DNA from 2 places in the Shewanella sp. 0m-6 genome. Region 1 is predicted to be linked to the other one. Evidence: predicted binding sites of a transcription regulator. Region 1 holds the regulator's gene; the other holds the start of a gene.
What was found. Region 1 encodes sigma-54, which starts transcription at its own class of promoters, with help from an activator protein. Its sites were predicted from a motif close to GTTGGCACGNNNNTNGNNT; they were not measured.
Positions count from the first base shown of each region.

Region 1 (4,216 bases):
TATCCTTGCAGGCCTATTTTGTCTGCTCAGTTTCAGCTCTGTTGCTAAAGTTGATGACCTGATGCAAGAGGTGAAAATTGCGGCCGCTAGCCAAGAAGCTGATATCAAGAATAATCAGGTTATCTTTTTTGGGCCTGTCGAAGTCACTCAGGGCACAATCAAGATGAATGCCGATAAGCTACGGGTTTTCTCAAAAGAAGATAAGAGCGGTAAAACGCTTGTGGCGACTGGTAACCCAGCCACTTACACCCAAATAATGGATGATGGACGCCCGGCAACGGCTAGCGCAAAAGAGATCCGCTACGAACTTGCTACGCGCACACTCACCTTAGTAGGCGAAGCCACCCTAGCGCAAGACGGTAGCCAGGTCACAGGTAACCGCATTAAATACAACATCAGTTTGCAACAGCTTATTGCAGAAAGTACTGGCAAGGGCGATGACAGAGTTATCACCATTATTCAGCCTGAAACCTATCAGGAAGAGAAACCAGAATCGCCAGCGAAAAAGCAGGAACAGCAATGAACCAAATCACCTTAAAAGCGGTCAATCTTGCTAAGAGCTATAAAAATCGTGCCGTCGTACAAGATGTTAGCTTAACCGTAAAGACAGGTCAGATTGTTGGTTTGCTTGGCCCAAACGGTGCAGGTAAAACAACGACATTCTACATGGTGGTTGGCCTAGTACAGAGTGATAAGGGTAAGATCTTTATTGATGATGACGATCTTACGCTCGATCCTATGCATTTACGCGCCCGTAAAGGTATCGGTTACCTACCTCAGGAAGCCAGTATTTTTAGAAAGCTGTCAGTACGTGACAACATCATGGCCGTCTTACAGACTCGTCATGACATCAATAACGAGCAACGTGAAGAACAACTTGAGCATCTACTCGAAGAGTTTCATATCACTCACATTCGTGACAGCCAAGGTATGGCATTGTCTGGAGGCGAACGCCGCCGGGTAGAAATTGCTCGGGCACTCGCAGCTAATCCAAAGTTTATCTTGTTAGATGAGCCGTTCGCGGGTGTTGACCCCATTTCAGTTATCGATATTAAAAAAATTATTGAACAACTTAAGAGTCGCGGTCTGGGCGTACTGATCACCGATCATAATGTTCGCGAAACTTTGGACGTTTGTGAGCGTGCTTACATAGTAAGCCACGGAAATCTGATTGCTGAAGGTACACCTGCCGAAATCTTGGACAACCAACAGGTTCGAGCGGTGTACTTAGGTGAACAATTCAGGCTATAGTTAATTCACAGTATGGAAGCTGAAAAACTCAATATGGAATTATTTCCAAAAAAAATCAACGTGTTGAGTTTTTGAGCAACCTTCGCCAGTTCAACGAGCTTTAACGTTTAACTACAGTGTAGGGAATAGCGGTAAAATGAAAGCGTCACTCCAGCTCAAAATGGGTCAACAGCTCACTATGACTCCCCAGTTACAACAGGCCATTCGCCTGTTACAACTGTCTTCTTTAGAGCTGCAACAAGAGATCCAACAAGCATTAGATTCTAATCCGTTACTGGAGCTAGATGAAGAGCAGTCAGATGGCGATATGATCAACGATGAAGATCACTCTGTAAATGACTCTAATAGTGAACTCACCCAAGATAGCGCAAGCGTTGACACCTCCGAAGCCCTCACCCAAGATTCCATGCCCGATGACCTGCCTATGGATACCACTTGGGATGAAGTCTACACCGTTTCCTCTAATGCTAGCTCAGGCGTAAGTCGTGAAGATGACATGCCATTCCAAGGCGAGACTAGCGAAGGCTTATATGAGCATCTTGAGTGGCAAAAGAACCTCACCCCATTTTCAGATAACGATCTTGCTATCGCCACCGCGATTATTGATGCGATCGATGAACGAGGTTATTTAACCCAGAGCTGTGACGAAATTCTCGAAGCGATGGGCGATCCTGAAACTGAACTCGATGAAGTCGAAGCCGTTTTAAAACGAATTCAACATTTTGATCCTATCGGTGTTGCCGCCCGCAACTTAAGTGAATGCCTACTTATCCAGCTAGCACAATATGCCGCAGATACACCGCACATTGAAAATGCAAGATTACTGATTAAAGACTATTTAGACCTTATTGCGGGGCGTGATTTTAGGCAGTTAATGCGTAAAACAAAACTCAAAGAGGATGATTTACGTGAGGCGATCACACTGATCCAAACTCTTAACCCAAGACCTGGGCTTGCCATTGCACGCAGTAAAGATGAATACGTCATTCCCGACGTGTCTGTCAGCAAGAAAAAAGGTCGCTGGGTGGTAGAGCTAAATCCTGACTATATGCCTAAGATTAATGTTAATCAGCATTACGCATCAATGGCGCGTAGCACAACGAATCAGGCCGACGGTCAATTTATCCGTGGCCACCTGCAAGAAGCTAAGTGGTTTATAAAGAGCCTGGAAAGCCGCAACGACACCTTATTGAAAGTGACAAACTGTATCGTCAAATTCCAGCAAGGCTTTTTTGAGTTCGGTGAAGAAGCCATGAAACCTATGGTACTCAATGACATTGCCGAAGCTGTTGAAATGCATGAATCTACCATTTCACGTGTTACCACACAGAAGTACATGCACACCCCAAGGGGCATTTTTGAACTAAAATATTTCTTCTCAAGCCATGTGGGTACCGACGATGGCGGAGAATGCTCATCGACAGCAATTAGGGCATTTATTAAGAAATTAGTCGCAGCTGAAAACCAGAGGAAACCGTTAAGCGATAGCAAAATGGCCCAGCTTCTGGCTGAACAAGGGATTAAAGTTGCTAGACGTACGATTGCAAAATATCGAGAAGCGATGCTGATCCCGCCCTCAAACCAACGTAAGAGTTTATAACTCAAAATTAGGCACATGGAGGATCGATAATGCAAATCAACCTGACAGGACATCACATCGAAATCACCGATTCACTACGCGGTTATGTAGAAGAGAAATTTACAAAGCTTGAACGACATTTCGATCAGATCAATAATGTGCACGTTATTTTGAATGTACAAAAAATGCAGCAGATTGCCGAAGCTAAAATTCACCTTAAAAAAGGGGAAGTATTTGCTATTTCGGAACATGCAGATATGTATGCTGCAATAGACTCCCTGATCGATAAACTAGATCGTCAGGTTATTAAACACAAAGAGAAGCTGACTAAACACTAACGATGGAACTAAGTACCATCCTGCAGCCGGAGTGCACTACCTGCGCCACTCCGGGCAGTAAGAAAAAAGTACTGGAGTTAATCAGTGACATTGCCGCTGTCCAGTACCCAACCCTTTCTTCACAAGAGATCTTTGAAAGTCTCTTGGCACGAGAGAAAATGGGTAGCACGGGAATAGGTAATGGTATAGCGATTCCTCATGGAAGGCTGTCGAATATAGAACGTCCAGTTGCAGTATTGGTTAAATGTGAAGTTCCTATCCCATTTGACTCATTCGATAAGCAGCCTGTCGATATTCTATTTGCTTTATTGGTGCCATCTGATCAGTGTGAGCAACATTTAGCAACACTGTCTTGTATGGCTGAAAAACTCAACGATAAAGCGGTGGTTAAGCAGTTGAGAAAGACCAGCAATGAATCAGAGCTATACCAAGTCATTACCCAATAGCTAACTACTCAGGTCTTTAAGTTATTTATTTTTTTACACAAAAGGTAAATGATTTAAAGACCTAAGTAATTATTACAGCAATATTATTTATTCTTATTCACCCGCTCAACTTCTTGCTTTCAGCCTTAAAAAAGTTAATCTATACACTTACACAATATAACCACAAAAATCATACATTTTGTTTAATGTCTATCAGGTAATCATACGATGAAGCTTGTTTTAGTCTCAGGTCGCTCCGGTTCAGGTAAGTCCGTTCTATTAAGAATGCTAGAAGATCTCGGCTATTATTGTGTCGATAACCTGCCCTTGCCAATGATGGGGACCTTACTCAAAGAGCTATCGGGTAACACTAAGCTTGTCGCCATCAGTGTCGATATTCGTAACCTGCCAGAAAAGAAAGATGAGCTGGTTAAGCACCTCACTTTTCTGCCTGATGGGGTCGAGTTATTAAGCTTTTTCCTTAACTCAAGCGATGAAGTGCTACTTAAACGTTATAACGAGACCCGTCGTCTGCACCCTTTATCGCACGATAACATTTCGCTTAAAGAGGCCATTGCGCTAGAAGGTCGCTTGTTAGAGCCGCTAGCCAACATTGTCGATCA
Region 1 is NZ_JBRIMD010000004.1:197,724-201,939, reverse strand. It holds gene lptA (lipopolysaccharide transport periplasmic protein LptA) at 1-523, shown strand, start outside; gene lptB (LPS export ABC transporter ATP-binding protein) at 520-1,251, shown strand; gene ACVBJC_RS04835 (RNA polymerase factor sigma-54) at 1,388-2,851, shown strand; gene hpf (ribosome hibernation promoting factor) at 2,881-3,168, shown strand; gene ptsN (PTS IIA-like nitrogen regulatory protein PtsN) at 3,171-3,614, shown strand; gene rapZ (RNase adapter RapZ) at 3,822-4,216, shown strand, end outside.

Region 2 (4,216 bases), on a different contig from region 1:
CCGTTATTGATGCTTATCCATTTTTCACCACGAATAACCAGGTTACCGTTATTAAGCACCTGCATCACGTTAGCTGAAATACTGCCAGATAAGCTGTTGCTTTGGTCGGCGTCAGATTCGCGCTTGGTATTCATGCTGTCTTTGTAGCGTAAATCGATGGGATTGCCGCCAATGGTCACATTGCCGCCGCCAGCATAAATGGGGTCAAGCGACAGATCTGTGCCTTTAGAGATCTCGTTATTGGCGCTCTTTTTAGCCTGAGTCTGCTCCATCAATAACACGGTAATGATGTCACCCACTTTTAACGCTTTAATATCAGAGTAAAGGCTCGATGCCTGACTATCTTGATACATAGAGCCGGTTGCAGCGATTTTGGTTGGCGGCGCTTCAGGATAAACTGGCGCGTAATAAGGATCATCAGCAATTGGCTTGCCATTGGTCGAATTACAAGCCGATAAAGCCACCATAAAGAAAACAGCCCACAAACGCTTCATAGTCAAAGCCTCTTAAAATATCTTAAAGATTCTGGTTAACGTAAGACAACATCTGGTCAACCGCAGAGATCACCTTTGAGTTCATCTCATAAATACGCTGACTTTCAATCAGGTTTACCAGCTCTTCGGTCACGTTCACGTTTGAGGTTTCAAGCGCCCCCTGACGGATTGCACCCATACCATCGAGTGAAGCCGTACCTTGAATAGGTGTGCCACTTGCCCCAGTTTCTACGTACAGGTTTTGTCCCATTGGGTCGAGTCCCGACGGATTAATAAAATCGGATATGGCTAATTGACCTACCACTTGGTTTTCGGCATTACCTGGCGTCTTAACAGAGACTTCGCCTTCTGCCGAGACGGTAATGCTAGTGGCGCCTTCTGGAATGGTGATAGCAGGCTGGATCACATAACCTGAACCCGGCGTTACGATTTGGCCGGTTTCATCTAAACTAAACTGACCATTGCGGGTATAAGCTGCGGTGCCATCTGGCATCTGCACTTCAAAAAAACCTGGGCCTTCAATCATCAAGTCGAGCGAGTTATCAGTGGTCAACATGTTGCCCTGAGTAAACATCTCTTGAGTTGCGACCACTTTAGTACCGGCGCCAATACTTAAACCATTGGGCAATTTAGTATTCGATGCGCTAATGCCGCCAGCTTGACTGACGTTTTGATACAGCAAGTCTTCAAATACAGCACGGCTCTTTTTAAACCCGACGGTACTGGCGTTAGCCACGTTATTAGAAATAACTGAAATATCGGTTTGTTGAGCGTCTAAACCAGTCTTACTTATCCATAAAGCGGGATGCATAGTGTCTCTCCTAGCTTATGCGCATTAAGGAAGAGGACGCGCGATCGTTCTCTTCTGCTGTTTTCATCATTTTCACTTGCATCTCAAACTGACGCTGTAGGTCAATCATAGATACCATCTCATGGACGGCATTAACGTTACTGCCTTCCACTGCGCCGCTTAGCAGACCGACGCTTGGATCGGCCTGCGCATTCTCACCCGACATTAAACGGAACAAGCCGTCTTCACCGCGCATTAAATTTTGATTACCTGGGTTGACCAACTTGATGCGAGCAACCTCTTCAATCACCTCGGCTGTGGCACCTGACGGACGAACAGATACAATGCCATCTTGAGAGATTTCGACCTTTTCAATGGGTAGCGGCAATACAATCGGGCCATTGTCGCCCATCACTGCCGTGCCTCTATCATTACGCAGCACACCAGAGTTATCGAAACGCAAGCTGCCTGAACGGGTATACGCTTCACCGCCATTTTCAGCTTGCACAGCAATCCAGCCATCACCTTTGACGGCAATGTCTAAATCACGCCCAGTGGTTTTTATTGGACCGCTAGAAAAATTAGCTGACGGACTTTCTGTCATCGAGAACACGCGCGTAGGTAAACCTTCGCCAAAAGCCTGCATAGAGCGAGCTTGAGCAAGAGAGGCTTTGAAGCCATCTGTATTTGCGTTTGCTAAATTGTTGGCACTGACCGCCAACGAATTCATATTCTGTTTTGCGCCGCTCATCGCGACATAGAGCAATTTGTCCACTTTACACTCCGTCAAACTTCCGTCTAACGAAATTAATAGCAAACATCGTGCCAAGATATATAAAGAAGGACGCTACGCTGCTAGGACGTGACTATTGACTTTAATTGAATGCCACTGCGAGGGCGTCGCGTTGCGACTTCTAGATCCTAGGTTAAAGCTAAGATGAGAAAAGCTGAGACGGGCATGCAAAGACGAACGGCCTGCGGCATGACGGCACGTGACTGTTTGATTGAATTGAAGGTCACTACGGAACGCTTCGCTTACGGAAAAGCTTAAAAGATTAAACTGACGGCATAAATGCCGACCTACGAAAAAAGAAGGTTCTAGGTTCTAGGAAAGCATAAAGATCAAAGCAATTGCATAAATAAAACCAATGCTAGCTTTTGACTTTTCTTGCGCTTTTCCTATGACCTAGAAGCGAAGCGTCCTCGAAGTGAGCCTGCGAACGCCCTAGTAACTTCTTAGCTTATACCATTCTGTGAGTGAGCCTGCGAACGTTCCGTCTTCCGTGAGCGAAGCGTTCGGCTCTTGTGCTTTTCCTCGGTCATAAAACCAAGAAGGGACCTCGCAGTGAGCCTGCGAGCGCCCTTCTTAGCTTTTTAAAGCTTATCGAATTTGCAGAACTGTCTGTTGTAGCGTGTTGTTCACTTCAAGCGTTCTTGAGTTGGCCTGGAAGTTACGCTGAGCAGAGATCAAATCAACGAGTTCGGTCGTCAAGTCTACGTTTGACTGTTCAAGTGCCGATGAACGAACACTACCAAAAGTACCACTGTTTGCCTCTCCGGCAAGTGCCGGGCCTGAGTCTAAACTCGCCTTCCAAGAGGTATTACCCGCTTGCGTTAGCCCTTGCTCGTTAGCAAAGCTCACTAAGGCAACACGTGCAAGTGGTACTGTTGAACCATTGCTGTAACTGGCGTTAATTAGGCCGTCAGCGCCTACTTCAACGTTAGTTAAACGCCCTACCGTAGTACCATCTTGAGTTAACTCTGTCACCTCAAATGGCGATGCATACTGAGTTGGGTTATTAAAGTTTAGCGTTAAGGTCTGGCTACCATCAGCGCCAGCGCCTAATACATCTGCACCACCAACACCTAAGGCTTCTGTTTTAATAACTGCTGGATTGCTGCCGGTATATGCGCCAGTATCGTTAAATGAAATAGCCGCGCCTTTCCAACCCCCTGCGTTTTCAGCATTAGCAGTGCCATCAGCCGTACCGTCACCGTTGGTATCAGTCTTATACTCACCCGCGGCAGGATCTAAATCGACAGGTTTGCCGTCGACTGCATAAAACGCTACCCAGTTACTCTCACCGGTGTGAGCGGCATTAGGAGGACGTACAAAGTATGAGGTTAAAATGTGTGGCTCACCCAGTGAATCATACATGGTCACTGAGGTTGAGTTATTAAATGTATCTGGGTCATCTGGATCGAACGCTGCTGGATCGAGTGTCGCCTCGCCCGCATTTAGGTTCATCTGAATGCCGACGTTATCAGTCTTAACCGGACTACCTGCGGTATCAGGGATCTGTACCGGTTTAGTGGTGGTTAAACTCACCGACGTCGAGTTACCATCTTTATCTACAGGGAAGGTCTGTAAGAAGTTACCTGCTGAGTCAACGATATAGTTATTAGAGTCAAACTTGAAAGCGCCTGCACGGGTAAATGAATGATCTTGTGATCCCGCTTCAGATGAGGTCACAAAGAAGCCACCGCCGTTAATCGCCATATCGAGCGAGTTATTAGTGAATGCCATACTGCCCTGATGGAATTGCTGAGCAACTTGACTCGTTGTGACACCACCACCCACTGCAGTTTTACTGTTGGAAAAAATAGAGTTCGCGTAAACATCGGCAAATTCTGCGCGAGATTCCTTAAAGCCAGTGGTGTTAACGTTTGCAATATTGTTTGCCGTTGTATTTAGATCTTTTTGGGCTGACGAAATACCGCTCAGTGCAATGTTAAATGACATGATTCACCTCAATCCTTGTTTAATTCGGTTTCGAGACATTGGCGCTTTACCTTAAGCCGCAACATCTCGCAAAATGAGTTTCTAGCTATTAGGTTTCAGATACAGCTAACACATCACTGATCTTAATTCCGCCAACGCCACGTAAGTTTAAGATAGCGCCTGTCGCTGCTGTGCCAAGTGAAACGCTAG
Region 2 is NZ_JBRIMD010000011.1:95,751-99,966, forward strand. It holds gene flgH (flagellar basal body L-ring protein FlgH) at 1-494, opposite strand, end outside; gene flgG (flagellar basal-body rod protein FlgG) at 517-1,305, opposite strand; gene flgF (flagellar basal-body rod protein FlgF) at 1,316-2,059, opposite strand; gene flgE (flagellar hook protein FlgE) at 2,666-4,027, opposite strand; gene flgD (flagellar hook assembly protein FlgD) at 4,116-4,216, opposite strand, start outside.
Region 2: flgF (flagellar basal-body rod protein FlgF) is a predicted target of sigma-54. The motif match lies at 2,096-2,114, and genes of this name have one in related genera.